Linked DNA regions of Gemmatimonas phototrophica. The protein of the gene in region 1 interacts with the protein of each later gene in a pairwise test. Links are inferred from orthologs where the notes say so. Each region holds a gene or a part of one and is shown in the gene's direction. Other genes may lie near its edges. The genes, in order: GEMMAAP_RS18295 and topA.

What was found.
Region 2: the proteins of GEMMAAP_RS18295 (region 1) and topA interact in binary tests that used the Escherichia coli proteins (3 or more experiments, as listed by UniProt). The link is inferred for Gemmatimonas phototrophica from one-to-one orthologs.

Annotation. Positions count from the first base shown.
Region 1 is NZ_CP011454.1:4,333,788-4,345,518, reverse strand. What follows is about bases 5,583-8,464. They hold GEMMAAP_RS18295 (YigZ family protein), read left to right. Parts: upstream 5,583-6,655; coding sequence 6,656-7,273; downstream 7,274-8,464. Other genes in these bases: GEMMAAP_RS18285 (formate--tetrahydrofolate ligase), read right to left, coding at 7,711-8,464; GEMMAAP_RS18290 (globin domain-containing protein), read left to right, coding at 7,295-7,708; GEMMAAP_RS18300 (DEAD/DEAH box helicase), read left to right, coding at 5,583-6,645. In the rest of the region: GEMMAAP_RS18320 (acyl-ACP desaturase), read right to left, coding at 1-379; GEMMAAP_RS18315 (aldo/keto reductase), read left to right, coding at 538-1,536; GEMMAAP_RS20795 (hypothetical protein), read left to right, coding at 1,893-3,074; GEMMAAP_RS18305 (ABC transporter ATP-binding protein), read left to right, coding at 3,146-4,960; more of GEMMAAP_RS18300, read left to right, coding at 5,137-5,582; more of GEMMAAP_RS18285, read right to left, coding at 8,465-9,396; GEMMAAP_RS18280 (NAD(P)-dependent oxidoreductase), read left to right, coding at 9,492-10,130; GEMMAAP_RS21005 (cupin domain-containing protein), read left to right, coding at 10,150-10,848; GEMMAAP_RS18270 (SDR family oxidoreductase), read left to right, coding at 10,848-11,639; GEMMAAP_RS18265 (branched-chain amino acid transaminase), read left to right, coding at 11,681-11,731.
Region 2 is NZ_CP011454.1:3,026,491-3,038,477, reverse strand. Bases 513-3,650 are described here. They hold topA (type I DNA topoisomerase), read left to right. Parts: upstream 513-911; coding sequence 912-3,389; downstream 3,390-3,650. Other genes in these bases: trmFO (methylenetetrahydrofolate--tRNA-(uracil(54)-C(5))-methyltransferase (FADH(2)-oxidizing) TrmFO), read left to right, coding at 3,386-3,650; GEMMAAP_RS12855 (DUF494 family protein), read left to right, coding at 513-907. Outside these bases: GEMMAAP_RS12860 (shikimate kinase), read left to right, coding at 1-475; more of GEMMAAP_RS12855, read left to right, coding at 479-512; more of trmFO, read left to right, coding at 3,651-4,744; tyrosine recombinase XerC, read left to right, coding at 4,741-5,697; GEMMAAP_RS12835 (threonine ammonia-lyase), read right to left, coding at 5,782-6,762; ATP-dependent protease subunit HslV, read left to right, coding at 6,898-7,443; ATP-dependent protease ATPase subunit HslU, read left to right, coding at 7,445-8,842; GEMMAAP_RS12820 (glycoside hydrolase family 2 TIM barrel-domain containing protein), read left to right, coding at 9,038-11,987. UniProt on the Escherichia coli protein: Releases the supercoiling and torsional tension of DNA, which is introduced during the DNA replication and transcription, by transiently cleaving and rejoining one strand of the DNA duplex.

The DNA of each region.
Region 1 (11,731 bases):
GAATGCGGCTGTCGTGCGCGTAGTCGTGCAGCACGGCGCCGTGCCGGTCTTCTTCGGCCGTCCAGAGGTTGTTCCACTTGGCCCAGAAGGTGTCGCCACCCAGGTAGGTGGCCAGCAGGCGGTGGAAGTGCGGCAGCCCTTCTTCGGTGAGCGTGTTGAGCGCCAGCGCAACGCGGGCCGGCATGCTGATGCCGCGCGCACGTTCGCGCAGCATTTTCACATGTTCGTCCGGATCGGTGTCGGGGGCTGGGGCGAGCAGTTCAGACGGGAACCAAAGGATGCGCTTCGACTCGTGCGACGCCATCAACTGCTCCACGTCACTCTCGAGGTCGGACAGCACTTCGACCTTGGCCAGCGTTTCTTTTGACGGTATGTACATGCAATCCTTAGGGAGGGCGGGTATCACCGGAAAGATACCGGTGGGACCAGCCGGAGACCAATCAGCCCGGCAGGGAGACGACGGGTGTCCCCGCTGTATGCCGCGACCTGCTCTCTGAAGAACGCAGCAGCCTTCTCAACCGTTCGCCCTTTTCGCCCATGTCAGACACATATCGTCCCGATTTTGCGGCGTTCATGTCCCGCCGCGATGCGCTCACACTGGGCGCCGCCGCCGCGCTGACCGCGCTGATGGCGCCGCGCGACCTGATGGCGCTGCAGCACGGTGTGCTGACCCCGGTGCTGCCCGCGGCCGACCGCCAGGGCGCACTCATCACGCGACGCATCCCGTCCAGTGGGGAACTGCTGCCGGTGATCGGGATTGGCACCGCACGGCGCTACGACGTTGTCACCCCCGAAGACAAAGCCCCGCTCCGTGACACCCTGCGGGAATTTCCGCGCCTCGGCGGGAAGGTGATCGACACGGCGCCCGGCTACGGACAGGCCGAAAGTGTGACAGGGGAGCTGGTGAGCGAATTGGGGATTCGCGAGCAGCTCTTCCTGGCCACCAAGGTGTCGGTGCGCGGCACCGACGCGGCGCCCGGGGTGGCGCAGATGGAGGAATCGTTCCGGCGTCTCAAGACCGACCGCATTGATCTTATGCAGGTGTGGAATCTGCAGGGGCCCGCCACGCTGCTGCCGGTGCTGCGGGAGATGAAAGCCGCCAAGCGTATCCGATATGTGGGCGTCACCACGAGCAGCGATCAGCAGTATCCGCAGCTCGAGCAGCTCATGCAGAGCGAGACGCTCGATTTCATCCAGATCGACTACGCCGCCGACAACCGCAACGCCGCCGAACGCATTCTGCCGCTGGCCCGGGAGAAGGGGATTGGCGTGCTGGTGAACCTCCCGTTCGGGCGGACGCGGGTCTTTCAGAACGTGCTGCAGACCCCGGTGCCGGAGTGGGCCAAGGAGTTCGACGCGGCCACCTGGGCGCAGCTGTTCCTCAAGTACATCGTCGCCAACCCGGCGGTGACCTGCGTCATTCCCGGCACGGCGCAGGTGAAGTACGTGAACGACAACACGCAGGGGATGCGCGGCGCGCTCCCTTCGCCGGAGCATCTCAAGCGCATTGAGGCCCTGGTAAACCGCGCGATGTAATCAGCCGTCCACCAAGCAAAAATTGCTAAGTGATTTTGTAATGACTCATTTCTGCTTTTGTGGTGGCGCTAAAAAAGAAAAATTCAGAAAACGCCGACCAGCGCCGGCTCCTGGCCGGTGCTAGGCGGTGGGCGCCCCTCAAGCGCGACGCGTTTCCCCGGCGCGCGCTTAATCGTCCCTTTGGGTGAATGAGGGGGTGCGCATGCGGGCCCACCCCACCGGCCTCCACCAAGGGTATGTCAGGCAGACAGATGGGCAGTACACCGCGTCGGCAAAAGCGGCCTTCCAGGCCACGTGCGCAGCAGATAATCACGGACCACCCCGCGACTGACGCCAATGAGGCATTGGCCACGGAGGTGACTCCGCTTGTCCGCGACGACTTTGCGTCGGCGTTCGGTGAGGCCTTTCTGTACATGCCCGACGAGGAACCGCTGGAGAGCGCGGCGGCGCCAATAGCGCCGACTGAGCCGACGCCTCTGGTGGAGAATGCAGAGGCCGCGACTGAGCCGACGCCCCCGGTGGAGGGAACTGCCACAACCCCGGCCCCGAAGAAACCTCGGCGTTCGCGTGCCAAGCGCACCCCCGCGGTTCCTGATGCCGACGCGCCCATCTCGGAAGCGCCGGTGGCGGAGTCCGCCGCGGAGCCCGTTGAGAGCACGGCGGCGACGCTCCCGCTGGAGGCCCCCGCGAAAACGGCCAAGCGTGGTGACCGTCGCAAGAAGACCAGCGACGCCTCGGACACGGTGGCCAAGCCACGCCGCCGCAAGACCGATGTGGCTGCTGCCCTGCCGCCGGTTGTGCCGGAAGTGCTGGAGACGGTGCTGCCCCCGTCTGCCGAGCTGCTGCCGGCTGCGCCCGAATCGTTCGCCGCCGCTCCCGTGGACCCGGTCGTTGAGGAACTGCCCACGCCGGCGCCGGAGGCATGGGTGGATCTGGTTCTGGAGCCCACGCCGTCCACCAAGACGACGGACGAATGGGTGGATCAGGTACTCGAGCCCGCCAAAATCCCCCTCCCGCGTCCGCGGCCAGTGGCGGCGCGGGCGGCCAAGCCCAACGCGAAACCGGTGGCCAAAGCGGCGGCCAAAGCCCCTGCGGCGGCTCGGCGGGCCAGTGCGCCCGCCGCCAAGGGGGGCAGTGCGTCCGCCAACACCGTCGCGGAGACGCGTTGGTGGATTGTCGCGGTGGCCATGATCCTGGTGGTCATAGTCGCGATTGCCAACCGTCCCTCCCGCGGACACGCCCCGCTCCCGCCGGGGGTCATGGGCGTCTGGACCACCAACTTCTGGAAGTACGACCACCAGACGCTGGAACTGCTGCCGGATACCGTGGTGCTGACGCTTGATGCCATGGAGGAGGGGCGCTTCCCCATCACCAAGGTGGAAACGATGGATGCGGGGCAGGAAACCGCCGTCACGGTGTCCTACCGTGTGGGGAGCGGGGAAGAACGGGTGCTCGACTTCCTCGCCGACCAGGACCCCACCACGGCGCTGCGATTCCGGGCGCACAGTGGCCTGGTCTGGGTGCGCCCCACGCCATAGCCGGTCGCCGTGGGAGGGGATCCCGTGGGGCGCGGGACAGCACATGCGCGCGCCGCGGCTAAGTTAGAAGGATGGTTCCTCCAACAGCTGCACCAAAGAAGCCCAAGTACGACAGCAAGCGCGCCTGGGGCGAAGCCCGCGCGCTCATCCTGCAGCACAAAAAGTCTGTGGGCATTGGGCTGGTCCTCATGCTCATCAGCCGTGCGTCCAGCTTCGTGCTGCCGTACTCCTCGAAGTTCGTGCTCGACGAGGTACTTCCCAACAAGGACATGCGCATGCTGGGGCTGGTGGCGCTGGCCGGACTGGGCGCCACGATCATCCAGACCCTCACCGGTTACGCGCTGTCGCAGGTGGTGAGCGTCGCCGCCCAGCAGGCCATTGCCCGCCTGCGCGAAGAGGTGCAGGGGCATCTCATTCGTCTGCCGGTGCGCTACTTCGACAGCACCAAGAGCGGGGTGCTGGTGTCGCGGGTCATGAGTGACCCCGAAGGCATTCGCAATCTCATTGGCACCGGACTCATTCAGCTCACGGGCGGCATTCTCAGTGCGCTGGCCGCCATGGGCGTGCTGCTGCACCTCAACTGGAAGTTGACACTCGCGACGGTATTGCCCATTGCCGTGTTCGGCGCGGGCATGAGTGTGGCCTTCAAGCGGCTACGTCCCATTTTCCGCGAGCGCAGCGTCATCAACGCCGAAGTCACCGGTCGCCTGACCGAAACACTTGGCGGCATTCGACTCATCAAGGTTTACACCGCCGAAGAGCGTGAGAAGGAGGTGTTTGGCAAAGGCGTGCAGCGTCTCTTCCAGAACATCGCCAAAACCATCACCGGCACGTCCCTCACCGGCACGTTGGGGCTCGCCGTCGTGGGTGTGATCGGGGTGATCGTGATGTACGTGGGTGGCGGGGATGTCATGCGCGGCACGACCACCATTGGTGAGCTGCTCACGTTCCTGATTTTCATTGGCATGGTGACGGCGCCGCTCATTTCGGTGGCCAGCATCGGCACGCAAATCACCGAAGCGTTTGCGGGACTCGATCGCATTCGCGAGCTGCGCGACATGGCCACCGAAGACCAGGAAGACGCCAGCAAGCAGTCGGTGCCGCAGGTGGTGGGGCGTGTGCAATTCGACGACGTGAGCTTCGAGTACGAAGAGAACGTGCCGGTGCTCAAGCACATCAGCTTCGAGGCGCCAGCCGGAACCACCACCGCCCTCGTCGGATCCAGCGGCAGCGGCAAGAGCACCATGATCTCGCTCATCATGGCCTTTGCGCAGCCGCAGCATGGGCACATCAAGGTGGATGGCATTCCGGTGAGCGACCTCAAGCTGCGCGACTATCGCCGGCATCTGGGCGTGGTCATGCAGGACAACTTTCTCTTTGACGGCACGGTGAAGGAGAACATTGCCTTCACCAAGCCCGGCGCCACCGACGAAGAAATCATCGAGGTGGCCAAGATTGCCAACGCGCACGAGTTCATTCAGGGCTTCCCCGAGCAGTACAACACCATTGTGGGCGAACGTGGGGTCAAGCTCTCTGGTGGTCAGCGGCAACGCGTGGCCATTGCGCGCGCCATTCTGGCCAATCCGCGCGTGCTCATTCTCGACGAAGCCACCTCCAGCCTCGACAGCGAGAGCGAACATCTCATTCAGGAAGGGTTGCGCCGCCTGCGCGCAGGGCGCACGACCTTCGTGATTGCGCACCGGCTCTCCACCATCACCAGTGCCAATCAGATTCTGGTGTTGGAGCACGGGGAAATCGTGGAGCGGGGAACGCATGCCGAACTGCTCGCACTGGGCGGCCGGTACCGTGACCTCTACAGCCGGCAATACCAGCTGGAGAGCGACCAGTTCATCAATCCGGGCGAGGAAATCGCGGCGACGGGGTGAGAAACAGCTCGTCGGAGGTCACGGAGGCCGGAGCGTACGGAGGAAACAGCATGCTGTTCTCCGCGTGCTCCGGCCTTCGTGCGCTCCGACGGGCTGTTTGTTGCCTGCCTACACAGGTACCGCTTTAGCGAGCAAGTGGCGAGGTTTCAAGGATACACATAATCCAGAAACCATACGTGACTGCTACACCGACGTTTTCCACGCTTCAGCTTCACCCGAGTCTTCTGCAGGGTCTCAAGGAACTCGGCTTTGCCCGGCCCACGCCCATTCAGGGCGAAAGCATTCCGCCGGCGCTCGAAGGGCGCGACCTCCTGGCCTGCGCCATGACCGGCAGCGGCAAGACCTACGCGTTCCTGCTCCCCATCCTGCATCATCTCATGAGCAAGCCGCGCGGCAAGACGCGTGCGCTGGTGCTCACGCCCACGCGCGAACTGGCCGCGCAAATTCATGACAGTCTGAAAGACGTCACCATTCACACGCCCCTCACGGGTGCCGCGGTGTTTGGTGGCGTAGGTATGGGGCCACAGGAACACGCGTTCCGCAGCGGCGCCGATGTAATCATTGCCACGCCGGGGCGTCTGCTCGATCATTTCCGGCAGCCGTACGCCAAACTCGAGGCCCTCGAGTATCTCGTGCTCGACGAAGCCGATCGTATGCTCGACATGGGCTTCCTCCCCGAGATCAAGAAGATTCTGCGTCACCTGCCCAACAACAAACGGCAGACGCTGTTCTTCAGCGCCACCATGCCGCCGCCAATTGCGGCGCTGGCGCAGGAGATGCTCAGCAAGCCGGTCACGCTCAACCTGCAGCGCACCGCCGCACCTGCCAAAGGCATTACGCAGGCGGTGTATCCGGTGGCGCAGGACCTCAAGAGTGCGCTCCTCGTTACGCTGCTCAAGCGTGGCGACATGCCGCAGGCGCTGGTGTTCACCCGCACCAAGCACCGCGCCAATCGTTTGGCGTCGCAGCTGGTCGCGGCCGGTATCAAGGCCGAGCGTATTCACGGCAACCGGTCGCAGAGCCAGCGTACGCAGGCACTCGCCGGCTTCAAGGACGGCGCCTATCAGGTGCTGGTTGCCACCGACATCGCCGCCCGCGGCATTGACGTGGAAGCGCTGGGTCATGTGGTGAACTTCGACGTGCCGGTGGCAGCCGAAGACTACATTCACCGCGTGGGGCGTACTGCTCGCGCCGAAGCCACCGGTGAAGCGTTCACCTTTGTGAGCCCGGAAGAAGAAGGGGAGCTCAAGCTCATCGAACGCGCGATCAAGAAGCAGTTGCCGCGCGTGACGGTCCCCGACTTCGACTACACCGCGAAGCCGCAGGCCAAACTGGAAGTCCCGATCGCCGAGCGCATTGCCGAGATCCGCAAGAAAAAGGCGGAAGATCGCGCGCGGGCTGCGGCCAAGGTGGCGCGCCGCACGGCGGCGCAACAGGCCGAGGCGGAGCGCAAGACCAGCAAGCCGGCGCGTCCAGCGGCGCGTTCGTCCAGTGGGCCGGCTGCCCGCGGCCCTGAGCGTCCGCCCGAAGGAGCCAAGGTGAGCGGCGGTGCGCGTCGCGGCCCGCGCCGTCCGGGGGGCGGTGGCGGCAACAGTGGCGGGAGTGGTGGCGCCGGCAACAGCGGCGGCGGGCGCAGTGGCGGCAGTGGTGGCAGCGCACGCCGGTCCGATAGCCCGTACAAGTGAGTGAGCGGGCGTGAGTGACGCGCGCTACCCGGTACCGAAGGGTGTGCACCGTGTCGAGCAGGTCATCGACCGGAGCCGGTTTCTGTGCACGGTAGCGCGCGCGTCATCGCCCGAAGACGCGCAGACGTTCATCAGGTCGATAAACGTCGAATTCCCCGACGCCACGCACAATTGCTGGGCGTACGTGGTGGGCCCGCCGGGAAGCACCGATCGCATTGGGATGAGCGACGATGGCGAACCGCACGGCACGGCCGGCCGTCCCATGCTCACCGTACTGCAGCACTGCGGTATTGGGGAGATTGTGGCAGTGGTGACGCGCTACTACGGCGGCACCAAGTTGGGAACGGGTGGCCTTGTGAAAGCTTACGGCGGAGCGGTGCAGGAAGCGCTGCTCCTCCTTCCCACCGAGCTGCGGGTCGATAGCGTCATCGCCACCTTTCGCGTGAGTTACGCGCACATTGGCGCCGTGCAGCAGCTCCTTCTCACGCTGCAGGCCGAGGTGGAGCATCAGACCTTTGACGTGGAAGCCACCTTCGCGGTGAAATTGCCGCGCAGTGAACTTCCCGCCCTCAGGGCGCAGCTGCAGAATATGACGCGTGGTGCGCTCGCCCCCATCGAATTGGCGTAGACTCCATTCCCCTAGTGTCCCATGAATCTCAGCGCTGAACGCATCATCCGCGAATCGTGGGCAACGCTCGTGCCCATGCGCGCGCTCGCCGCTCAGTTGTTCTACACACGTCTCTTTGAGATTGACCCGTCAGCCAAGCTGCTCTTTGACGGGAAGCCTATGTATGTGCAGCACGAGAAGTTTCTCCAGACGATCGATACACTCGTGCAGATGCTGGACTACCCGCCGCAGATCATTGAAGAGCTGCAGGCATTATCCCGGCGCCATGTGGGGTACGGTGTGGTGGTGGCGCACTACGAAACGGTAGGAGCGGCCCTGCTCTGGGCGCTCGAGCAGGGCCTTGGCGATCAGTGGAACGCCGACGTGAAACGCGCCTGGACTGAGTTGTATCTGTTCATCTCCGGCGTCATGACGCGCACCGCCAGCACCAGCTGACATCAGGACAGCCCTTCAATGGTGCCGTCGGCCCGCAGGCGCATGCCTTCCGCTGCCGGCTTCTTTGACAGCCCGGGCATGGTCATGATGTCGCCACACTTGGCCACCACGAACCCGGCGCCTGCCGAGCCGTACACTTCGTTGACCGTCATGCGAAACCCGGTGGGCACGTTCAGTCGCGACGCGTCATCGGTAAGCGAGTACTGGGTCTTGGCCATGCACACCGGCGTGTGTGCCATGCCGTTGGCTTCCAGCCAGTCAATGCTCTTCTCGGCGGCACTCGAGAAGTCCACACCATCGGCGCCATAGACGCGGCGCGCCACGGTGCGAATCTTGTCGCGGATGGGCTGTTCCGTGGCGTACAGCGGAGCGAAGGCCGACGTCTTGGCGTTGAGCAAGCCCAGCACCTCGTGCGCCAGCGCTTCCCCGCCCGCCCCGCCTTCGGCCCACACGTTGCACATGGCCACCGGCACCCCCAGCGTAGCCACGTAGTCGGCCACCAGACGCAGCTCCGCGTCGGTATCGCTGGTGCGGCGGTTGATGGCCACCACCACCGGCACACCAAACTGCTGCACGTTGCGCACGTGATGCGCCACGTGGGGGAGTCCGCGCTCGAGGGCGCCAAGGTCTTCGCGATCCAGCTCCGCCTTGGCAACGCCGCCCTGCATCTTGAGGGAGCGCACGGTGGCCACCAGTACGGCCGCTTCCGGATTGAGCCCACCGGCGCGGCACTTGATATCGAAAAACTTTTCGGCGCCCAGATCGCTGCCAAAGCCGGCTTCGGTGACCACGAGGTCGGCGAGCGCGAGTCCCACGCGGGTGGCAACGAGTGAGTTGCAGCCGTGCGCGATGTTGCCAAACGGACCGGCGTGCAGAATGGCCGGACCGCCTTCGAGCGTTTGCACCAGGTTGGGGCGAATGGCGTCCTTGAGCAACAGCGTCATGGCTCCCGTGGCCCCCAGATCACGCGCTCGCACCGGCTTCTTCTCTTTGCCGAGCGTCGTGCCCACCACGATGTTGCCCAGACGCAGTTCCAGATCCTCCGCATCGGAGGCCAGCGCCACAATGGCCATGATTTCGCTGGCTGGAATGATGACCCACCGCTCTTCCCGCATGGTGCCGTTGCCGGTGCCCATTCCAATGATGGCGCTGCGCAGCGCCCGATCGTTCATATCAATGGTGCGTGGCCACGTGATGCCCTTGGGGTTGAGCCCCAGCGCGTTGCCGTGATACAGGTGATTGTCGATCATGGCACTCAGCAGCGCATGGGCGCTGGCAATGGCATGAAAGTCACCGGTGAAGTGCAGGTTGATGTCGTCCATGGGCAGCACCTGCGAGTAGCCGCCACCAGCGGCGCCGCCCTTGACCCCAAACACCGGACCCAGGCTGGGTTCTCGCATGCAGAGCACGGCATTGTGTCCCAGTCGGCGGAACGCCTGCGACAAGCCAACGCTGACGGTGCTTTTCCCTTCACCGGCTGGCGTGGGGTTGATGGCCGTGACCAGCACCAGGCGCCCCTTGGGGGGCGCTGAAGCGAGGGACAGCGGCAGTTTGGCTTTGTACTTCCCGTACAGGTCGATGTCGTCTTCCCCCAACCCCAGATCGGCGGCAACGTCACGAATGGGACGCATGATCGCCTGCTGGGCAATCTCGATATCGGAGGGGACGGGAGGTGGCGTAACCGTCATGGCGGACCGTTGGGTGCGAGTGCAAGTTGTAGCATGGCGCTTTTTTCCATTCTAGCACACAACAACGGGACCCGCCGCTGCGAGGGCGCTGTCTCATGATTATTGCCGTCTATGGCGCGTCCAGCCGGCTGGGCCAGCAGTTCATTGACGCGGCGACCGCGGCAGGGCACACCCTGCGGCTGCATTATCGGGCCAAGCCGTCGGAACAGGTCCCCGAACACGCCACCGTCATTGTGGGATCGCTGGCCGATCCAACCGCGGTGCGCGAAGTGCTGCGGGGGGCCGATGCGGCGGTGGTCATGCTGGGGCACAAAGACGATGCGCGGGTGCCGTATATCGCCGCCGCGACCAAGCTGATTGTGAGTACCATGAAGACGCTTGAGCAGTCGCGCCTTGTGGTGGTCACCAGTGCCATGGCGGGAGAGTCCTCCGGCAACGTGGGATTCACCATGAAGATCCGCACCATGTTTGCCCGGCGCTCGGCGCACGATGGCATGATGGAAGACCGCGACGAACAGGAGCGCTACGTACGCGCCAGTCATCTGAGTGGTTGGACCGTGGTCAAGCCGGCCAAGCTTACCGAGGGGGCGGACTCCGAGCGCGCGCAAATGGATACCACGGTTTCCGTGGGCGCCGGCAGTCAGGTGTCGCGTGCGGCGCTGGCTCGGCTGCTGGTGCAGGAAATCACGACCCCCCGGTTTGTGCAGCAGGCAGTCTTCGTGGCCGAGCGCTGACAACGGGGACGCGGCGCCGATGCTGCCGTACGACACGCTGCTGACCTTCGGCGCCGGAGTGGCTTTCTGCGGCTGGATGCTCTGGGACCTGCGGAAAGAGAACAAGCTGGCCGCGGCGCGTCAGGCGGCACTGGCCGCGCGGCAGGCGCAGACGGCCGCGGCGCGCGCGGCAGCGGCCACGGCGTACACTGCCCCAGTCGCGTCGGGTATTGCCGTTGCCACCGTACCATCCGCATGGCCCACCGTTTCACCGCTCCGTCTGACTCCTGCTGTTCCCACCCTCCCTGCCTCGCTGCACATGACCGAGAATCCGACTGACGTTCGCAAGATTGCCTGGGATGACATGGCCGTTGAGGAGCTCACGCCGCTCATCGGTCGCCGGCTGGTGTACACGGAAAAGCAGATGTTGGCCCATGTGTATCTCAAGCAGGGCGCGCTGGTGCCGGCGCACGATCACATCAACGAGCAGATCACGTACATCCTGTCGGGGGCGCTGCGCTTCTGGATTGGTGAGCACGCCGACAATCCGGGTGACACCTATGTCGATGTGCGGGCCGGAGAGGTGCTGGTGATTCCCAGCATGGTGCGTCACCGGGCCGAAGCGCTGGAAGACACGCTCGACGTGGACATCTTCAACCCGCCGCGTCAGGACTGGATTGACAAGTCTGACGACTACCTGCGCTCCGGCACGCCGATGCGCAACGGAGGGCAGGGCTGATGGATCTTGGTCTGAAGGGCAAGGTGGCGTTGGTGTGTGGTGCGAGCCGTGGCATCGCGTTCGCCGCCGCCGAGGAGCTGGCGATGGAGGGAGTCGAGCTGGTGATCTGCGCGCGCAGCGACGAGGCCATTCGCAGCGCCAAGACCAAGCTGGAAGCGCATGGCGTGACCGTCACGGCGCTGGAGGCCGATCTGGCCACCTCCGAGGGGATCGCTCACGTGGTGCAGCATGTGCAGGCGGCGTATCCGAAGGGGTTGGACATCCTCGTGTGCAACACCGGGGGGCCGCCAACCGGCACCCCCATGGGCCACGAATGGAGTTCCTGGCAGGCGGCCACCGATCTGCTGCTACGTAGTGTGGTGGAGCTCACGCGCGCGTTTGTGCCGGCCATGCAGGCGAAAAAGTGGGGGCGGGTAATTGCCATCACCTCGTTGGCCGTGAAGCGCCCGCAAGGCGGGCTGGTGCTCAGCAATGCCCTGCGGGCGGCGGTCACTGGGTATCTGCGCACGCTGGCCGATGAAGTGGGGCGTGATGGGGTGACCGTCAACTCGGTCCTGCCGGGATTCACGGCCACGGAACGGCTGGATAACCTGGCGGCCGCCAATTCCGTGCGTACCGGGGCCTCCCCCGAGTCGATCTTTGCCGGCTGGGCGGCGGAGTCGCCGCTGGGGCGGGTGGGACGCCCCGAGGAGCTGGCCGCCGTGATAGCTTTCCTGTGTTCTACGCGGGCAGGATTCATGACGGGGCAGGCCGTGCTGGTGGACGGCGGCGCCGTGAAGTCCCTGCTCTGATCGCTTGCCGATCGTTCTCCGCTCCTTCAGCACTTCCGCACATGAGCCGCATTACCGAGACGCAGTGGATCTGGCGCGATGGCCATTTCATT
Region 2 (11,987 bases), 1.3 Mb from region 1 along the record:
GGGGCGTGCGGTGGCCAAGCGGTTGGGGCGCCCGTTCCTGGACTTCGATACGGAGATAGAACTGCGTACCGGGCGCTCGGTGGCCCGCTTTTTTGCGGAACAGGGCGAGGCGGCGTTCCGGGCCCTCGAGGTCGCACTCACCCGGGAGCTCGCTGCCGCGCCGCCAATGGTTCTGGCACCTGGTGGCGGTTGGGTGACGAACGCTGGTGTCATAGAATTGCTGAGGCCGCCGGGACGAATTGTGCACCTTCGGGTATCCCCCGAAGCCGCCATGCGTCGTATCTCGCGGTCCCGGATTGTTCGGCCCTTGTTGCAGCAAGCGGATCCGGAGGCCAAAATGCGGAGCCTGTGGGAGGCCCGAGCCGCCCTCTATAATAGGGCCGATTACGTTGTTGATGTGGAAACTCTTACCACACAACAAGTTACAGATTCTCTGGTGGCGCTTGCCCATGAGGGGACGCCGGGGGTAGGTTAGGAAATGGACGATCGCTGGGCGCCGGTCTTGAACGAGTTACGGGAGCGTTTTGCTGCCGATACCGATGTCGTGGAGGTGGAAGCCTACCTCTCGGCGAAAGGATACGACCGGCGACAAATCGGTGAGATTCTTTCCTTGCTGTATAGCGATAATGCGCCGTCGCCCACTTGGGGCGGTGCCGACAGCGAACGTGAGCCGTCCCTGCGGGTGCAGGGGCCTCACGAGCGCGGCCGGTTTACCACGGATGCCTGGGGCTATCTCATCACGCTCTATGCGTCCGGCGCCGTGACCCTGAACGATTTCGAGCAACTGGTGGAACGCGCGCTCGTCCATGTTGACGGCCGCATCACCTTGGCGGATGTCCGTGCGCTGGCGGACGACGTCGGGTTGGATGATGGCGCCATGGGTGGCGAGCGTCCCCTGATTCACTGAGCTGATGCCAACAAAAAAGGCAGCACCCAAGACGGCGAAAAAAGCCACGGCCAAGCCCGCGGCCAAGTCCGCCGCCAAAAAGGCTCCCGCCAAAAAAGCGGCGGCCAAAAAGAGCGCGGTGAAAAAAGTGGCCTCGCGGAAGGCGGCTCCGGTGGAACTCGAGGAAGAGCTCGAGCCGGCACCGGCAGGCGGGACGTCGCTCGTTATCGTCGAGTCGCCGGCCAAGGCCAAGACCATCGGCAAGTACCTGGGGCGCGGCTACACCGTGCGCGCCACGGTCGGTCACGTCCGCGATCTGCCGGCCAAAAAGCTGGGGATCGATATCGATCACGGCTTTGCCCCCGAGTACGTCACGATCGAGGGCAAGGAGGACATCCTCACCGACCTCAAGAAAATCGCCAAGGGTGCGCGCGAGATCTTCATCGCGACCGACCCTGATCGCGAAGGGGAAGCCATCGGCTGGCACGTGGAGCAGTACTTCACGCAACCCAAGCGGCACGCGGTGTCGGCGCCCATTCGCCGGGTGATGTTCCACGAAATCACCAAGGATGCGGTGCACAAGTCCATGGCGAAACCCATGGACATCGACAACAAGAAAGTCGAAGCGCAGCAGGCACGCCGAGTGCTCGACCGACTGGTGGGATACAAGGCCAGTCCGGTGCTCTGGAAGACGGTGAAGAAGGGACTCAGCGCCGGTCGTGTGCAGACCGTCGCGCTCCGTCTCATTGTGGAGCGTGAACGCGAAATCCGCGCCTTCACCCCGGTTGAGTACTGGAGCATCGCCGCCGACCTGCAAAAGGGACAACAGCCGTTCTCGGCCAAGCTGCACCACGTGGACGGCAAGAAGCCCGAGATTTCCACCGGTGCCGAAGCCGACGCCATTCTCGCCGATCTCAAGGGACGAAAGGAATTCGAAGTCACCGAGGTCAAGCGGCGCGAGCGTCGCAAGAACCCGGCGGCACCATTCACCACGTCCACGCTGCAGCAGGAAGCCGCCAAGAAACTCGGGTTCGGCTCCAAGCGTACCATGCGGCTGGCGCAGGATCTGTACGAAGGCATCGATGTGGGTATTGATGGCGCGACGGGTCTCATTACGTACATGCGTACCGACTCCACGCGCGTCAGTGAGGATGCCGCCAACACCGCGCGCGAAGCATTGCGCTCGCAGTTCGGTGAAGACTTTCTGTCGCCGCAACCGCAGCTCTATCCCAGCGGCAAGGCCAACGCGCAGGATGCCCACGAAGGCGTACGTCCCACCGATCCCTCCCGTCGTCCGGAGCAGGTGCAGAAGTACCTGACCGCCGATCAGTTCAAGCTCTATCAGCTCATCTGGCAGCGCTTCATGGCGTCGCAGATGGCTCCGGCCGTCTTCGATACCACGACGGTCGATTTCGATATCGCCACGAAGGGCCGTCAGTGTCTGTTCCGCGCCACCGGTTCCGTCATCAAATTCCAGGGATTCCTCGCCCTCTACCGCGAAGCGCGCGAAGAAGGGGACTCCAAGGCGCTTGAAGACGAACAGGCGCTCCCGTTCCTCGAGATGGGCGAGAAGGTGCCCGTCAAGGCCATCACGCCCACGCAGCACTTCACCGAACCGCCGCCGCGATTCTCCGAAGCGTCGCTCGTAAAGGAACTCGAGCGGCTCGGTATCGGTCGCCCGTCCACCTACGCCAGCATCATCTCGGTGCTCGCCGAGCGACGCTATGTGGCGCTCGAGCAGCGACGGTTCTTCCCGTCGGAGTTGGGGGAAACGGTCGAAAAGGTCATGGTGAAGAAATTCCCCGACCTCTTCGATGTGCACTTCACCGCGAAGATGGAGTTGGAGCTCGACAAGATCGCCGATGGCGATGCCAACTGGATCGAAGTGCTCGGCGAAGAATGGTCGAAGATCAAGAAAAATCTGCACGACGACGATCTGCCGCAGCTCATCGGCGAGGCCTACGACCTTTCGGCGCTCGAGACGGAGCGCTGCCCGGAGTGCGGCGGCAAGCTCGTGGCCAAGGGCGGATTCTTCGGGCCGTTTGTGGCCTGCGAAAATCATCCCAAGGTCTGCAAATACACGCGCCCCATCAAGGGTGAGAAGAAGCCGGCCGAACTCACGAAGTACATGTGTCAGGAGTGCGGTGAGCCGATGGTCATCCGCCACGGGCGCTCCGGCGACTTCCTGGGGTGCAGCAAGTTCCCCAAGTGTCGCGGCACGCGCAGCATGCCCACCGGCGTGAAGTGTCCCAAGGATGGCGGGGAAATCGCCGAGCGTCGTTCCAAAAAACGCGGCAAGGCATTCTACGGCTGTGAGAACTATCCCAATTGCGATTTTGTGGTGTGGGATAAGCCGGTCGCCGAAACCTGCCCGGAATGCGGGTATGTGGGTGCCGAAGCCAAGTCCAACAAGACGCGCGGGTCCTTCCGGAAGTGCCTCAAGTGCACCAACGAGTGGGACGTGGCCGCGCCGGATGAGGCCGAAGTGGCTGAGGTGGCGTGACCGTCCATGTGATTGGTGGCGGGCTCGCAGGCAGTGAGGCGGCGTGGCAACTCGCTGAACGCGGGCACGACGTGGTGCTCCATGAAATGCGCCCCGTGCGCGGCACGGCGGCGCACCGCACGGAAAAGCTGGGCGAGCTCGTCTGCTCCAATACGTTCAAGAGCACCGAGCCATCCAATGCGCACGGGCTGCTGAAGGCGGAAATGCGGACGCTGGGCTCGCTGATCCTGGCCTGTGCTGACGAAGCACGGGTGCCAGGAGGCAGCGCGCTGACGGTGGACCGCGAGATTTTTTCGCAGGGCGTGCACGATCACATTCACGCCCATCCGCGCATTTCAGTGTCGCGCGAAGAGGTCACCGAGATCCCTGAGGTCGGCATCGTTGCCACGGGGCCGCTCACCAGTGACGCGTTGGCTGAGCGCATCCGGGCGCGCCTCGGTGTGGAATCGCTGGCTTTTTACGACGCGATTGCCCCGGTCATTTCGCTCGACTCCATTAATCAGGATGTCGCTTTCCGGGCCTCGCGCTGGGGCAAGGAAACCATGGAAGGCGCAGGCGAAGAAGGGGCCTACCTCAACTGCGCGTTCAGCAAGGAGGAGTACGAGGCGTTCATCGACGCGCTCACGACCGCCGACCAGTTCACCGCGCACGAGTTCGACAGTGTGCCGTACTTCGAAGGGTGCATGCCCGTCGAAGAGATGGCCCGCCGTGGTCGGGAGTCGCTGCGCTTCGGACCCATGAAACCCATCGGGTTGCAGGATCCGCGCAGTACGGCCCGTCCGCATGCGGTGGTGCAGCTGCGGCAGGAAGATCGCGCCGGTCGCATGTGGAACCTCGTGGGCTTTCAGACGCGTTTGCGCATTCCCGAGCAGGCCCGTGTGTTTCGCATGATCCCGGGGCTCGCGGACGCGGAATTTCTGCGCTTTGGCAGCATTCACCGCAATTCGTACGTGAATGCTCCGGCGGCGTTGTCCCCGCATCTCGCACTGCGCGATGCACCAACGACGCTGTTCGCCGGGCAGATTACGGGTGTTGAAGGCTACACGGAAAGCAGTGCCACCGGCCTGCTGGCCGGCATCAATCTGTCGCGGCTCCTGAGGGGTGAGGAGCCGGTCGTGCCGCCGCCTTCCACCATGATGGGCGCGCTGTATCGGTATCTGCGCGAAGCCGATCCCAAGCACTTTCAGCCCATGAACGCCAACTTCGGTCTGCTCGACGACCTCGAAGGCGTACCGGCCAAAGTGCTCAAGGACAAAACAAAGAAGCGCGAACTGTTCGCTGAACGGGGGCTGGCGCAGATAGCGGCGTGGCGTGATGCCCACGCCCTGACGGCGGCAACGCCCGTCCTGGGATGACGACCTCGGAGGAGACCGTCGCGCTGCCCACGGAGATCGGGGAGTTTCTGACCCATCTCCAGAAGGAGCGCGATCTGTCTCCCAATTCCGTGGGCGCCTATACGCGCGACCTGCGGGAGTTCTCCGTCTGGCTGGCGCAAACCCACGGGGTAGGCGGGTGGGACTGGAATGAGCTGTCGCGTACAAGCATTCGCGGCTACATGGCGCATCTCACCCGGCGTGGGCTCGCCAAGCGCAGTATCGCGCGCCAGCTGTCGGCCGTACGCAGTTTCTACCGGTGGATGCACCGCGATGAACGCGTGGACATCAATCCTGCCCGCGCGGTGGGATCGCCGCGGTTGCCGCGCACCCTGCCGTCATACCTCGATCGGCAGCAAGCCGATACGCTCATGCAGCACGCCACCACCCGCGCGCAGAGTCTCGATTTCACCGATGTGCGCAACCTCGCCATGCTGGAGCTGTTCTACTCCAGCGGGCTGCGCCTCTCTGAGCTGTGCGGCATTGATCTGTCCGATCTCGACCTCGTGTCGCAGCAGGTCAAGGTGCGCGGCAAGGGGCGCAAGGAGCGTATCGTGCCGTTGGGCGATCACGCTCAGCGGGCGCTGCGCAATTACCTCGTGAAGCGCGACGCGCTGTTGTTGCAGTTGGGCGGCGCGAAAGCTGGGCGACTCGCCCGCGGCGCGGTCTTTCTGAGTGCCCGCGGCACCCGCATCAGCACGCGCGCGGTGCAGCACGCCATGGTCACGTTGCTCGATGCGGTGGGCGAAGGCGCCGACCTCACCACCCACTCGCTCCGCCATACCTTCGCCACGCACATGGTAGATGGTGGTGCTGATCTGCGCGCGGTACAGGAACTACTGGGGCACGCCAGCATCAGCACCACGCAGATCTACACGCACACCAGCGTCGATCGGTTGAAAAAGGTATACCGTCAGGCTCACCCTAGAGCGTAGCGAAACTGACAACTCAAAACCCTGACCCAAAACTCGAAACTGATCAGTTGCGGGTTCTGGGTTCGAGTTCTGGGTCATGAGTTCCTACACCCCCGGGGTCCCCCCTGCCAGAATCGTCGCGGCCCGCTGCGCATCAAGATTGCCGCCGCACATCACGATGCCGACTGTCTGACCCGCCAGACGCGGCGCCAGCAAGCGAAGCCCTGCCAATCCCGCCGCGCCTGCGCCTTCCGCAAGATTGTGCGTGATCGTCCATAAATCCCGCACCGCCTGTGAGATCATCGATTCACCGGCGAGTACAAAGTCTGCGAGGCCACCACGAAGGGTATCGAAGGTCAAGTCGTACGTGGAGCCGGTCGCGATCCCCTCGGCAAACGTCTGCGCCGGAGCACCGCTGCGCGAAACACCGTCGTGCCAGGCATCGTGTTGCGCGCTCGCGCCCTGGCTTTGTACCGCGTACACCTTGAACGACGGCTTGAGCTCGGCGCCCGCCACCAGTGCGCCCACCGCTTGAGAGCCGCCTCCCAGCGCAATGACGATGGCGTCCAGTTCTGGAGCCTGTTCCAGAAATTCGACGCTCATGGTGCCCGCGCCGGTCAACACCTCGCGATGATTGGTGGAATGCACGATGGTGCGGTGCTCCTGCTCGGCGATGGTACGGCACGCCGCCACCGCATCGTCGTAGCGATCGCCAACTTCCATGAGCGTGGCGCCAAACGAGCGAATGCCCGCGTTCTTCTCCGGGTTGTTCCCCTTGGGCACACAAATGGTCACGGAGACACCGCGCGCAGCCCCGGCCCAGGCCAGCCCCAGCCCATGGTTGCCAGTGGTGGCCGCAATCACTCCACGTTCGGCCTGCTCCGGCGTGAGCGCCGTAATGGACGCCGTACCGTTGCGCACCTTGAAGCTGCCCGTGGGCAGGTGATTCTCATGCTTCACCAGCACCCGGATGCCATACCCCACCAACTCGTCAAGCAGGGGGTAATGGCGAACTGGTGAAGGGACAAAGAACGGACGCAGCCGCTCGCGCGCCGCCGTGATATCGGCAAAGGAAATGGGAGGCATACCGGGAAATATGACACCAAGACCAGCGCCTGTCTTTCGCGATCCGCGACGTTACGGGGGGCCGAGTGCGTCGAAGAAAAGTGCCTGGAGATCGACGGTGTGTCACCAATTCTGCGCGCCGCGTATCTTATTCACATGACACTGCCGCAAATTCGCGCCACCACTATCCTCGCGGTACGCCGCGACGGACGCGTCGCCATTGGGGGCGACGGTCAAGTCTCCGTTGGTGATACCGTCGCCAAGAACTCGGCCGTGAAGGTCCGGCAACTCAAGGGCGGTCGCGTGCTCGCCGGCTTCGCTGGTTCGGTAGCCGACGCACTCACACTCTTCGAAAAGTTTGAGGAGAAGCTGGAGCGCTACCCCGGCAATTTGCCGCGCGCGGCCGTGGAGCTCGCCAAGGAGTGGCGCAGTGATCGCGTGCTGCGGCGTTTGGAGGCCATGCTCATCGTAGCCGATGCCAACCACGGCTTCATGCTGAGCGGGAACGGCGAACTGATTGAGCCGGACGACGGCATTCTGGCGATCGGCTCGGGTGGAGCATATGCCCAGGCCGCGGCGCGGGCGCTGCTACGCGAAACGGCGCTGCTGCCGCGCGATATCGTCACCAAGGCGCTCACAATTGCCGGGGAGATCTGCATTTACACCAACACCAATATCACGGTGTTGGAGCCGAGCGTCTGACATGGCTTCTCCACGCACGCAACAAGCCATCGCGCGACTCGCGGACCTGACGCCTCGCCAGATTGTGGCGGAGCTGGATCGGTACATCGTGGGTCAGGCGGATGCCAAGAAGTCCGTCGCCATTGCCCTGCGCAATCGCTGGCGCCGACAACGGGCGCCGGAGTCCATTCGCGACGAAATCTCTCCCAACAACATCATTCTCATTGGGCCCACTGGCGTGGGTAAAACAGAGATTGCCCGTCGACTGGCCAAGCTGTCCGGGGCGCCGTTCGTGAAGGTCGAAGCCTCCAAGTTCACGGAAGTGGGCTATGTGGGTCGCGACGTGGAAAGCATGGTGCGCGATCTCATTGAGAACGCCATCGATATGGTGCGCACTGAGCGGGAATCCGAGGTCGAGGACCTCGCCATCGGCAAAGTGGACGAGCGTATTCTGGATCTGCTGCTGCCAACTCCGCCCGCCTTGGCGGCCGAAGCTTCTCCCGATGCGAAGGTGGAGCATGAGCAGTCGCTCGAGCGGCACAAGCGCACGCGAGACAAGCTCAAGGCGCTGCTGCTGGACGGACAGCTGGATGGTCGGGAGGTAGAAATCGAAGTGACCCAAAGCGGACCGGGCATGCCGGGGGCCGCCATGCCCGGGGCGCCGGAGGGGATGGAGAGTGTCGCCGACTGGTTTCGCGACATGATGCCCAAGAAGAAGAAGCGACGTACCGTCAAGGTGAGTGAAGCGCGCCGCCTGCTGCTGGACGAGGAACTTGATAAGCTGATCGACCTTGATGACCTCACCGGAGACGCGCTGGAGCGTACCGAGGCCATGGGGATCGTCTTCCTCGACGAGATCGACAAGATCGCCGGCGAGCGGGGGCAGGGCGGGGGCCCCGATGTCTCACGCGAAGGCGTGCAGCGGGATCTACTGCCCATCGTGGAAGGCTCGAACGTGCAGACCAAGTATGGCATGGTCAAAACCGACCATATCCTCTTTGTCGCGGCGGGTGCCTTCCATGTCAGCAAACCCAGCGATCTCATTCCGGAGCTGCAGGGACGTTTCCCTATTCGGGTCGAACTCAAGGCGCTTACCGAATCCGACTTCGTACGCATCATGACCGAGCCGGAGAACGCGCTGACCAAGCAGTACGCCGCCCTTGTCGAGGCCGAAGGGGCCAGCCTCACCTTTACCGACGATGGAATAGCTGAGCTCGCCAGGGTGGCTGCTCGGGTGAACGAACGTATGGAGAACATCGGGGCGCGCCGGTTACACACCGTTATGACCACCCTCCTTGAGGAGGTGCTCTACGAGCTTCCCGATCGTGGAAAAGAGGCGGTCCTGGTGAACGCCGAGATGGTGCGGGACCGGCTGCGCTCTATTGCGGAAGACGAAGATTTGCGGAAGTACATCTTGTAACGGCCGGGAAGGGGCTGGGGTGACCGACTCGCTGCGATTCCCGGCGGGTCTACTCTTGACGGGGCACGACGCAAAGACAACTTTGTTGTCACGGCGAACAAAGCTCCCCCTTCCCGATCGACTCGCCACCCGCCCCGATCTACCTCCCACCGCCCCCGGTGGAGGAGGCCCCTTTATATGATGCATGCATTGTCCATGATGGCGCCCCGCCCGCTGCAGCGTGGTGTGGCAACGGCCGTGATTCTCCTGGGACTCGCGGGTGCCGTGCCCGCTCCACTCGCTGCCCAGACGGCGCCAGACCGCATTGAGATTCGCACTGATGCCGCCGGCACCCGACTGCAGGTCAACGGCGCTGATGTCCTGCTCAAGGGCGTCAACTGGGATTACTTCCCCATCGGGCAGAACTATGCCTACAGCCTCTGGACGCAGCCGGATGATGTCATCAAGGCGGCGCTAGACCGGGAGATGTCCCTGCTCAAGGTCATGGGGGTCAATGTCATTCGGCAGTACAACGGCGTGCCGCCGCGCTGGGTGAAGTACATCTACGAGCAGTATGGCATCTGGACCGTGCTCAACCATGCGTTGGGGCGGTATGGCACGACGATCAACGGCGTGTTTACCCCGCAAACGGACTACTCCAATCCCCGCGTGCGGCAGGCGCTGACCGCCGAAGTGCTCGCGCTTGTTGATGAGTTCCGCGGCACGCCCGGCATGCTCATGTGGCTGCTTGGCAACGAAAACAACTACGGCTTGCAGTGGAAGTCCGCGGCCACGGAGAATCTTCCCTCCGGTGAGCGCGACGCCGCCAAGGCCACCTTTCTCTACTCGCTGGTCGGTGAAGTCTCGCGCGCTATCAAGGCGCGTGACGCCTCACGTCCGGTGGCGCTGGCCAACGGCGACCTGCAGTACCTCGACATCATCGCCCGTGAGGCCAAGGGACTCGATGTCTTTGGCACCAACGTGTACCGCGGTGCGTCGTTTGGCGATCTCTTCGAGCGCGTGAAGACCACCCTCGGGTTGCCGGTGATGTTCACCGAGTTCGGCGCCGATGCGTACAACGCGCGTGATATGCGCGAAGACCAGCTGTCGCAGACGCGCTATCTGCTCGCGCAGTGGCAGGAGATCTTCGAAAACGTGGCCGGCAAGGGGCGCACCGGCAACTCCATTGGCGGGTTCACGTTCCAGTGGACTGATGGCTGGTGGAAGTACGGTCAGGACGTGCGACTCAGCGAGCACGATGTGAATGCCTCGTGGTCCAACGCGGCCTACGCCGATGACTATGTCAAAGGCGAGAACAACATGAACGAAGAGTGGTGGGGCATTGTCGCGAAGGGCGCCCCCGACTCGCGTGGGCTCTATCCGCTCTATCCGCGTGCCGCGTTCTACGCACTGCAGCGCGCCTACCAGATCGATCCGTACGCCGCTACCTCCACCGCCGCCGTGATCCGCAGCCACTTTGCGGCCATTGCCCCCGCCGAGGCGGAGCTACGGGCGCGCGCCGAGGGCGGGGCCGCATCAGGAGCGGGGAACAACAAGTTCAGCGTAAGCGGACTCCGTTTTGACCTGCAGACGTTCAATACCGGCGGCGAGAAGCTCAGCACGCCATCGTCACGGACCCCCAGCGCGACCGCGCGGCCGGCGTTCACGGGCTTTGATCGGCTTGAGAGCTTCTATGCCGATCTGACGGCCCGCCCTGCCGACAATTTCTCCGCGACGCTGTCCCTGAACGTGCTGGGCAACGTGCCCAACAATCCCATCGACGAACTCTTCTACGAAAATCGCGGGCGTGCGCGGACGGTCCTCACCGATGGGTCGCCGTTGCGCATTACTGACAACGAGCGCCTCGCCGTGTATCGCGCCAGCGTCTCGTGGGATGAGAAGAACTTCCGCCTCGATGCGTTCTACCGCTCCGGCCACTATCACTGGGGCTACGAAGGCGACTTCTTCGGGATCTATCGCGAAGCGAACTACGGCAAGAACATGGACATCTATAACGGCAATGCTCCGGCCGGTATGGAGTTCACGGGGAAGCGCAAACTGCAGGGGCTCAAGCTGGCGCTCGGGCCGGAACTCTGGTGGGGCGCCAACCCCATGATCATCGGCAAGTACGGTCGCAAGGTGGGTGGCGTACACGTCACCGGTCTGTATCAGGAAGAAGTGGCGCAGCTGAACGCGTCGGCCACCAACAGCTCGTTCGCCGTACCGCTTCCGCAGACGCGTCGTGCCACGCTGCATCTCGCCGACACCATTGCCGGCTTTGGTGTGGAAGCCGGCGGTATCTGGGCTGGTGCCACGCGCGTCGGTGTGCCCTTCCAGATCGTTGACGGATCGCGCGTGCTGGCGGACAAGGTGCGTGACAGCGATGCCTTTGGTGGCAAAGCCAAGGTGACCTACACGCGTGGTCGCTACAACTGGTACGCGCAGGGCGCGGTGATGGGGCTCGTGGCCGACGGTGGCCCCACCTCCGTACAGACGTTCACGGGGTGGAGCCTCAAGGAGACGGGGCTCAACAACCAGTCGAACATCATGACCGGTCTGACGGTCACGTACGGGTCCTTCCAGTTCGCTCCCAACGTGCTGTACCAGAAGCCCATCGCCGGACCGGTGCCCTTCACGGCACCTGCGCCCGCCCGTCCGCGCAACGTCCTCGACGATCCGTTTGCGGTGCGCGGCAATCGCGAAACGTACGGCGCCGAAATGCTGCTCACGTTCGATCCCACCCCGGCCACCTGGATGTACGCCTGGGACAACGATATGCGTGAGGATGCGCGCTTCGCCGCCAACCTCGGCTACGTCTATCGTCGCTTGCCCACCACCATGGATGCGGCCATTGGTATTCTGGCCGACGGTCGTACGACCTTTGCCTTCCCGGGCGCCACACCGGCCCGTAGCCTGTACGAGGTTCGCTCGCGCATCATTTCCAAGGTGGGATCGGATCTGCGGCTCATTGCGAACGTCTACACCGGAACGGCCGAACCCAACGGCAACGATCCGCGGCTGCTGCACCGCTCGGGAATCGACCTGCGCGCCGTCAAGCAGCATGTGAAGCTCATTGGCGCGGCCAAGTTCAACGACTGGGGCCCGTTCGACTACCACCGTGACTTCAATCTCACCTTCCCCAAACAGTTCATGGGGGACCTGTCGT